2 linked regions of the Streptosporangium sp. NBC_01755 genome follow. The main gene of each other region encodes a partner of the protein of the gene in region 2 in a complex. Links are inferred from orthologs where the notes say so. Each region holds a gene or a part of one and is shown on either strand. Other genes may lie near its edges. The genes, in order: secA and secY.

Region 1 (3,725 bases), 420 kb from region 2 along the record:
AGCTGGCCAGGAGCGGGAAGATCATCAACAGCGCGCGCCCGCCCCGGGCGGGCAGAGCCCATGTCTCCCAGCCCGAGGACGGGGTGGTGGAGATGTGCGCCGTGGTCGACTGCGGTGACCGCTCGCGCGTCCTGGCGCTGAGGCTGGAGCGCAGGGGCGTGCGGTGGCTGTGCACCGAGTTCGAGACGACGCCCTGACACGCCGCAGGGCCCGCACCACGTGTGCGGGCCCCGCAGGCGGCGATCAGGTCTCGACGTGCCTGGGGTCGCCGTGGCAGCGCTTGTACTTCTTGCCGGAACCGCAGGGGCACGGGGCGTTGCGCTCGACGTTGCCGTACGCGTCACGCTCGGCCTTGCTGCTGATCCGGGTGTGCTCCACCTCACCGCTCTCGCCCGGAGCCGTGTACTCCAGCTCGGTGGGACGCTGCGGGCCGCGCAGGCCGCGGGCGATGATCGAGCGGGTCTCCGCGACCGCCGCGTCCTCGGCGGGGTCGGCCTCCTCGACGATCGGGTTGCTCTGCACCTCGACCTCAAGGTTGAACAGGTAACCGACCGATTCCTCCTTGATGCCCTCAAGCATCTGGGAGAACATCTCGAAGCCCTCGCGCTGGTATTCGATCAGCGGGTCGCGCTGGGCCATCGCGCGCAGGCCGATGCCCTCCTGAAGGTAGTCCATCTCGTAGAGGTGCTCGCGCCACTTGCGGTCGAGAACCGACAGGATGACGCGGCGCTCCAGCACCCGCATGCCGTCCGGGCTCATGGCCTGCGCGTTGATCTCCTCCTCGCGACGGTCGTAGGCGGCCATCGCGTCGGCCTTCACCCGCTCGGTGAGGATCTGGGCGGTGAGCTCCTCGCGGCCTCCCACCTCCTCGATGAGCTCATCCGCGGTGATGCCGATCGGGTAGAGCTGGCCGAGTGCCTTCCACAGCTTGTCGAGGTCCCACTCCTCGGCGAAGCCCTCCGCGGTGGCACCCGCGATGTACTCGTCGATCACGTCGTTGACGAAGCCGCGAATCTGCTCGTGCAGGTCCGCGCCCTCCAGCACCCGGTGGCGCTCGGCGTAGATCACCTTGCGCTGCCGGTTCATGACCTCGTCGTACTTCAGAACGTTCTTGCGGATCTCGAAGTTCTGCTGCTCGACCTGATGCTGGGCGGAGGCGATGGCCTTGGAGACGATGCCCGACTCGATCGGGACGTCGTCCGGGATGTTGAGGCGCGTCATGATCATCTCGACCCTGGCCGAGTTGAACAGGCGCATGAGGTCGTCCTCGAGCGAGAGGTAGAAGCGCGACTCGCCCGGGTCGCCCTGGCGGCCCGAACGGCCGCGGAGCTGGTTGTCGATGCGCCGCGACTCGTGCCGTTCGGTGCCCAGGACGTAGAGGCCACCGAGTTCGGTGACCTCGTCGTGCTCGGCCTTCACGGCCTCCTTGGCCTTCTCCAGCGCCTCGCCCCAGGCCTTCTCGTACTCCTCCGGGGTCTCGACCGGGTCGAGGCCGCGGCTGCGCAGCTCCAGGTCGGCGCGGAAGTCGGGGTTGCCGCCGAGCATGATGTCGGTGCCTCGACCGGCCATGTTGGTGGCCACCGTGACGGCGTGCTTGCGGCCCGCCTCGGCGATGATCGCGGCCTCACGGGCGTGGTTCTTGGCGTTGAGGACCTCGTGCTTGACGCCCTTGCGCTTGAGCTCCTTGGCCAGGCGCTCGGACTTGGCGACGCTCGTGGTGCCGACCAGGACCGGCTGGCCCCTCTCGTAGCGCTCCTTGATGTCCTCGACGCTGGCCAGGAACTTGGCGTCCTCGGTCTTGTAGACCACGTCGGCCTGGTCCTTGCGGATCATCGGCCGGTTCGTCGGGATCGGGACGACACCGAGCTTGTAGGTCTGGTGGAACTCGTTGGCCTCGGTCGCCGCGGTGCCGGTCATGCCGGAGAGCGTCTCGTAGAGGCGGAAGTAGTTCTGCAGCGTGATCGTGGCGAGAGTCTGGTTCTCGTCCTTGATCTTGACGCCTTCCTTCGCCTCGATGGCCTGGTGCATGCCCTCGTTGTAGCGGCGGCCGTGCAGGACGCGACCGGTGAACTCGTCGACGATCAGGACCTCGCCGTCGACGACGATGTAGTCCTTGTCCTTCTTGTAGAGTTCCTTGGCCTTCAGCGCGTTGTTGAGGAAGCCGACCAGGTGGGTGTGCTCGGGCTTGTAGAGGTTCTCGATGCCGAGCCAGTCCTCGACCTTCTCCACACCGGACTCGAAGATGCCGACCGTGCGCTTCTTCTCGTCGACGGCGTAGTCGCCGGTGTTCTCCTCGCCGTCCTTGCCCTCGGTGCCCCTGCGAAGCCGGGGGACGATCTTGGCGAACTCGGAGTACCACTTGCCGGACTGCTCGCCGGGCCCTGAGATGATCAGCGGCGTCCTGGCCTCGTCGATGAGGATCGAGTCGACCTCGTCGACCACGGCGAAGTGGTGACCGCGCTGCACGCACTCTTCCAGCGACCACGCCATGTTGTCACGCAGGTAGTCGAAGCCGAACTCGTTGTTCGTGCCATACGTGATGTCGGCGTTGTACTGCCTGCGGCGCTCGTCGGCGGGCATGTTGGCCAGGATCACGCCGACCTCGAGACCGAGGAAACGGTGGATGCGGCCCATCTCGTCGCCGTCCCGCTTGGCCAGGTAGTCGTTGACCGTGATGACGTGGACGCCCTTGCCCGAGATGGCGTTGAGGTAGGTGGGCAGCGTGCAGGTGAGGGTCTTGCCCTCACCGGTGCGCATCTCCGCGATGTTGCCCATGTGCAGGTTGGCCCCGCCCATGATCTGCACATCGAAGTGGCGCTTGCCCAGCACGCGCCGGGAGGCCTCACGAACGGTGGCGAAAGCCTCGGGGAGCAGGTCGTCGAGGGACTCGCCGTCGACGTAGCGCTGCTTGTAGTCGGCGGTCAGCGCGCGAAGCTCGGCATCGGTCAGGCTCGTGAAGTCGTCTTCAATGGAGTTGACCTGGTCGGCGATCCGCTTGAGCTTACGCAGAAGCTTGCCTTCGCCGGCGCGAAGAATCTTATCGAGAAAGGCTGGCACTTTAGGTAAAGCTCCTCGCAGGTCTTCCGCGGCCGGACCGGCCCGGCTGAGGACGAGACATGGTTCTCCGCTGCCATCGTAGGCGGTTCCGCCACCAGACACAGCCACCCTGAAAGACGCTCTTGCGGCCTGTGGAGTTCCTTGCCCGCTTCTTTGAGAGAGTACGACCGAGCTCCAAAGGGTATGTCGTCTTTTGCCCTGTCCGCAGCTGGTAGTCGTGTGAAGACGGCACCACCCCGGGGATGTTCAGGGATGTTCAGACACCGGCATAGCATTTTTGTCGGTGTCAGGCGCTAGCCTCAGCCGCACACCGTGTTGTCTTCCCCCGGGGCGGTCAATGAAGCTCTCCCTCTCCTCAGACGAGGCCCGCCGCGTCATCCTGCGCGCCCAGGGGTTCCTCGGCGCGCAGTCCCGGCGCGGCGGCGCGGGCGCGGCCCTGCGCCGCCTGGGGGCCGTCCAGCTCGACACGATCTCCGTGCTGGCCCGCTCCCACGAACTGGTCGCGTACGCACGCCTCGGCGCGGTCGGCAGGGCGGAGGTCGAGCGGGCCTACTGGGACGAGCCCGCCAGGGCCTTCGAGTACTGGTGTCATGCCGCCTGTGTCCTGCCGATCGACGACTGGCCGCTGTACGCCTTCAGGCGGAGGTATTTCCGGGCCAGGAAGTTCC
Region 2 (3,251 bases):
CGTCCAGGATGGCACCGCAGTCGATCGAGATGACATCGCCCTCCCGCAGCGCGCGGCGGTCGTTCGGGATGCCGTGGACCACCTCGTGGTTGACCGACGCGCAGATGGTCGCCGGGAAGCCCTGGTAGCCCTTGAAGGAGGGGATCGCCCCCTCACCCCTGATGGCCTTCTCCGCGATCGCGTCGAGGTCCATGGGCGTCATGCCCGGCTGGACGCTCTCCCGCAGCAACTGCAGGGTACGGCCGACCACCAGGCCCGCCGCCCGCATCTTCTCCAGTTGCTCGGGCGTCTTCATCTGGATTCCGTGTTTGTTCTTCTTGAACACGTGCGCACCCCCTGGGGTGGTTCAACGGGCGGTCCGGAAGCTCAATTCCCCAGATTCTGCCCTAAATGACAGCACGCCACCCATGGCTTCCCATGGATGGCGTGCAAGGCACATATCGCTTCGCTAGCCGATGAAAGGGTTCAGTGCCTCCATAGCGCGCTGAGTGATCTCTTCCACCGGACCGGTGGCATCGACGCCGACCAGGATGCCCTCGTCCGCGTAGAAGGAGACCAGGGGCGCGGTCTGCTCCTGGTAGACCTCCAGGCGGTGCCTGACGGTCTCCTCCTTGTCGTCGTCCCGCTGGTACAGCCGCCCCTGGCAGGCGTCGCAGATGTCGTCCTTCTTGTCATCGAAGTCGACGTGCCAGATACGACCGCACTGGCCACAGGTGCGGCGCCCGGCGAGCCTGCGGACGACCTCCTCGTCGTCGACCACGAGCTCCAGGACGATGTCCAGACCCGCTCCGAACTCGGCGAGGATCTTCTTCAGGATCTCGGCCTGAGGCACGTTCCTGGGGAAGCCGTCGAGCAGGAAACCATCCTGCGCGTCTTTCTCAGCGAGTCGGTCGCGGACCATCGCGATGGTGACCTCATCGGGTACGAGGTCACCGCGGTCCATGTATTCCTTGGCAAGCTTGCCGAGCTCCGTACCGCCCGAGACATTGGCACGGAAGATGTCACCTGTCGAAATCTTCGGGATCGACAGGTTCGACGCAACGAACTGGGCCTGTGTCCCCTTACCCGCTCCGGGGGGCCCGACCAGGACGAGGCGCACTACTTCAGGAAGCCTTCATAGTTGCGCTGCTGTAGCTGGCTTTCGATCTGCTTCACGGTGTCAAGGCCGACACCAACCATGATCAGAATGCTCGTCCCTCCGAACGGGAAGTTCTGACTCGCACCGACGAGCGCCAGCGCGACGATCGGCACCATGGAGATCAGGCCCAGATACAACGCGCCAGGAGCGGTGAGTCGCGTGAGCACATAGTTCAAGTACTCAGCCGTCGGGCGCCCCGGGCGGATGCCCGGGATGAAACCACCGTACTTCTTCATGTTGTCGGCGACTTCAACGGGGTTGAAGGTAATCGACACGTAGAAGTACGTGAAGAACACAATAAGCAGGAAGAAGGTGATCATGTACGTCGGGGTGGTCCCTGCGCCGCCGAACTCCTGCGAGATCCACTGGATGATCTGGTTCGGCTCTTCCTGGCTGTTCGTGAAGAGCGTCGTGATCAGCTGCGGAAGGTAGAGCAGCGAGGAGGCGAAGATGACCGGGATGATGCCGGCCTGGTTGACCTTCAGCGGGATGTAGGTCGACGTCCCGCCGTACATCCGACGGCCGACCATGCGCTTGGCGTACTGCACCGGGATCCGGCGCTGGGCCTGCTCCACCATCACGACCAGGGCGATCATCGCGATACCGACGACGACGACCACGGCGAAGACGAAGCCGCCCTTCTGCCTGGCGATGTTCATCAGCTCGGACGGGAAGACGGCGATGACCTGCGTGAAGATCAGGATGGACATGCCGTTGCCGATGCCCCGGTCGGTGACGAGCTCGCCCAGCCACATGACGACGGCGGTACCGGCGGTCATGGTCAGCACCATCGTGACGATGGCGAAGACGTTGTCCTTGTCGAGGAGGATCTCCTCGCGGCACTGCGGGAACAGCTGACCGCCGCGGGCCAGAGCCACGAAGGCGGTCGACTGCAGGATGGCCAGCCCGACAGTCAGGTAACGCGTGTACTGTGTGATCTTGGTCTGTCCGGCCTGCCCCTCCTTCTTGAGGGCCTCCAGGCGCGGAATGACCACGACGAGCAGCTGGAGAATGATGCTCGCGGTGATGTACGGCATGATGCCGAGGGCGAACACTGAAAGTTTCAGGAGGGCGCCGCCGCTGAACAGCTGCACCATTCCGTAGATGTTGCCCGCGTCCCCCGCCTGCGCCTGGGTGAGACAACGGCTGATGTTCTCGGTATGCACACCCGGAGTCGGCAGGACCGACCCAAGTCGGAACAGCGCGATGATGCCCAAGGTGAAGAGCAACTTCTTACGCAGGTCCGGCGTACGGAACGCTCGGGTAAATGCGGTCAGCACGGTCCCTCCTGCGCGCCTGAAAGGCGAGGTCGGTCAGCGATGGTGCGGGGGTGTTCCATCTTTGCCATATCCAGTCAATGAGCCCAAGGAAATGAGTCGAGGCCCACTGTCCAGCGAACTCTAACGCACTACGGGCGCGGGAGCCCATTACGAGCCCCCGCGCCGCGTGATGACGCCTACAGCTCGGAGACGGAGCCCCCGGCAGCAGCGATCTTCTCCTTGGCACTGGCGGAGAAGGCGTGCGCCTCCACGTTCAACGCCACGGAGATGTCACCGGTTCCCAGAACCTTGACGAGCTGGTTCTTGCGAACCGCACCCTTGGCGATCAGTGCCTCGACGGTGACGTCGCCACCCTCGGGGAACAGCTCGCCAAGCCTGTCAAGGTTGACGACCTGGTAGGTCGTCTTGAACAGGGCGTTGGAGAAGCCCTTGAACTTGGGCAGGCGCCGCTGCAGCGGAACCTGACCACCCTCGAAGCCGAGCGGAACCTTGTTCCTGGCCCTCGTGCCCTTGGTGCCACGACCCGCGGTCTTGCCCTTGGACGCCTCGCCGCGGCCCTTGCGGACCTTCGACTTGTTGGCGCCGGGGGCCGGACGCAGGTGGTGGATGCGGAGCGGAGTGTTCTCTGCCATGTCTAGTCGACCTCTTCCACGGTGACGAGGTGCGTCACCACGGAGACCATGCCGCGGATCTCCGGGCGGTCCTCCTTGACGACGACGTCGCCGATTCGCTTAAGACCGAGCGAGCGCAGCGAGTCACGCTGCTTCTGCTTGCCACCGATCTTCGAGCGGACCTGGGTAATCTTCAGGCGTGCCATGGGCTAGCTCACCGCC

Evidence for each region.
Region 1: the proteins of secY (region 2) and secA are in contact, whole or in part, in a crystal structure (PDB 3DIN), measured with the Thermotoga maritima proteins. The link is inferred for Streptosporangium sp. NBC_01755 from one-to-one orthologs. Residues at the interface, in WP_004081795.1 of Thermotoga maritima: Glu108, Gly109, Glu110, Glu111, Ala236, Glu237, Arg238, Arg239, Ile240, Thr241, Ile242, Gln243, Tyr244, Ala245, Arg246, Arg247, Val248, Thr249, Gly250, Arg251, Arg252, Val253, Tyr254, Gly256, Ala257, Ser258, Thr259, Tyr260, Leu261, Pro262; in WP_004082002.1 of Thermotoga maritima: Glu261, Ala262, Arg263, Lys300, Ala301, Arg302, Thr303, Ile304, Ile305, Leu323, Tyr324, Asp325, Pro326, Val329, Ser330, Tyr333, Ile336, Lys340, Phe345, Val349, Glu363, Phe364, Tyr374, Ser375, Gly376, Gly377, Glu393, Ile395, Thr482, Ser483.

Annotation. Positions count from the first base shown.
Region 1 is NZ_CP109131.1:4,890,664-4,894,388, reverse strand. Bases 44-3,455 are described here. They hold secA (preprotein translocase subunit SecA), read right to left. Parts: upstream 3,058-3,455; coding sequence 244-3,057; downstream 44-243. Other genes in these bases: OG884_RS23455 (winged helix-turn-helix domain-containing protein), read left to right, coding at 3,395-3,455; OG884_RS23465 (Rv3235 family protein), read left to right, coding at 44-197. Also shown: more of OG884_RS23465, read left to right, coding at 1-43; more of OG884_RS23455, read left to right, coding at 3,456-3,725. UniProt on the Escherichia coli protein: Required for protein export, interacts with the SecYEG preprotein conducting channel.
Region 2 is NZ_CP109131.1:4,469,241-4,472,491, reverse strand. Bases 259-3,196 are described here. They hold secY (preprotein translocase subunit SecY), read right to left. Parts: upstream 2,419-3,196; coding sequence 1,099-2,418; downstream 259-1,098. Other genes in these bases: rpmD (50S ribosomal protein L30), read right to left, coding at 3,053-3,196; rplO (50S ribosomal protein L15), read right to left, coding at 2,595-3,050; OG884_RS21585 (adenylate kinase), read right to left, coding at 449-1,099; map (type I methionyl aminopeptidase), read right to left, coding at 259-325. Outside these bases: more of map, read right to left, coding at 1-258; more of rpmD, read right to left, coding at 3,197-3,235; rpsE (30S ribosomal protein S5), read right to left, coding at 3,239-3,251. UniProt on the Escherichia coli protein: The central subunit of the protein translocation channel SecYEG. Consists of two halves formed by TMs 1-5 and 6-10.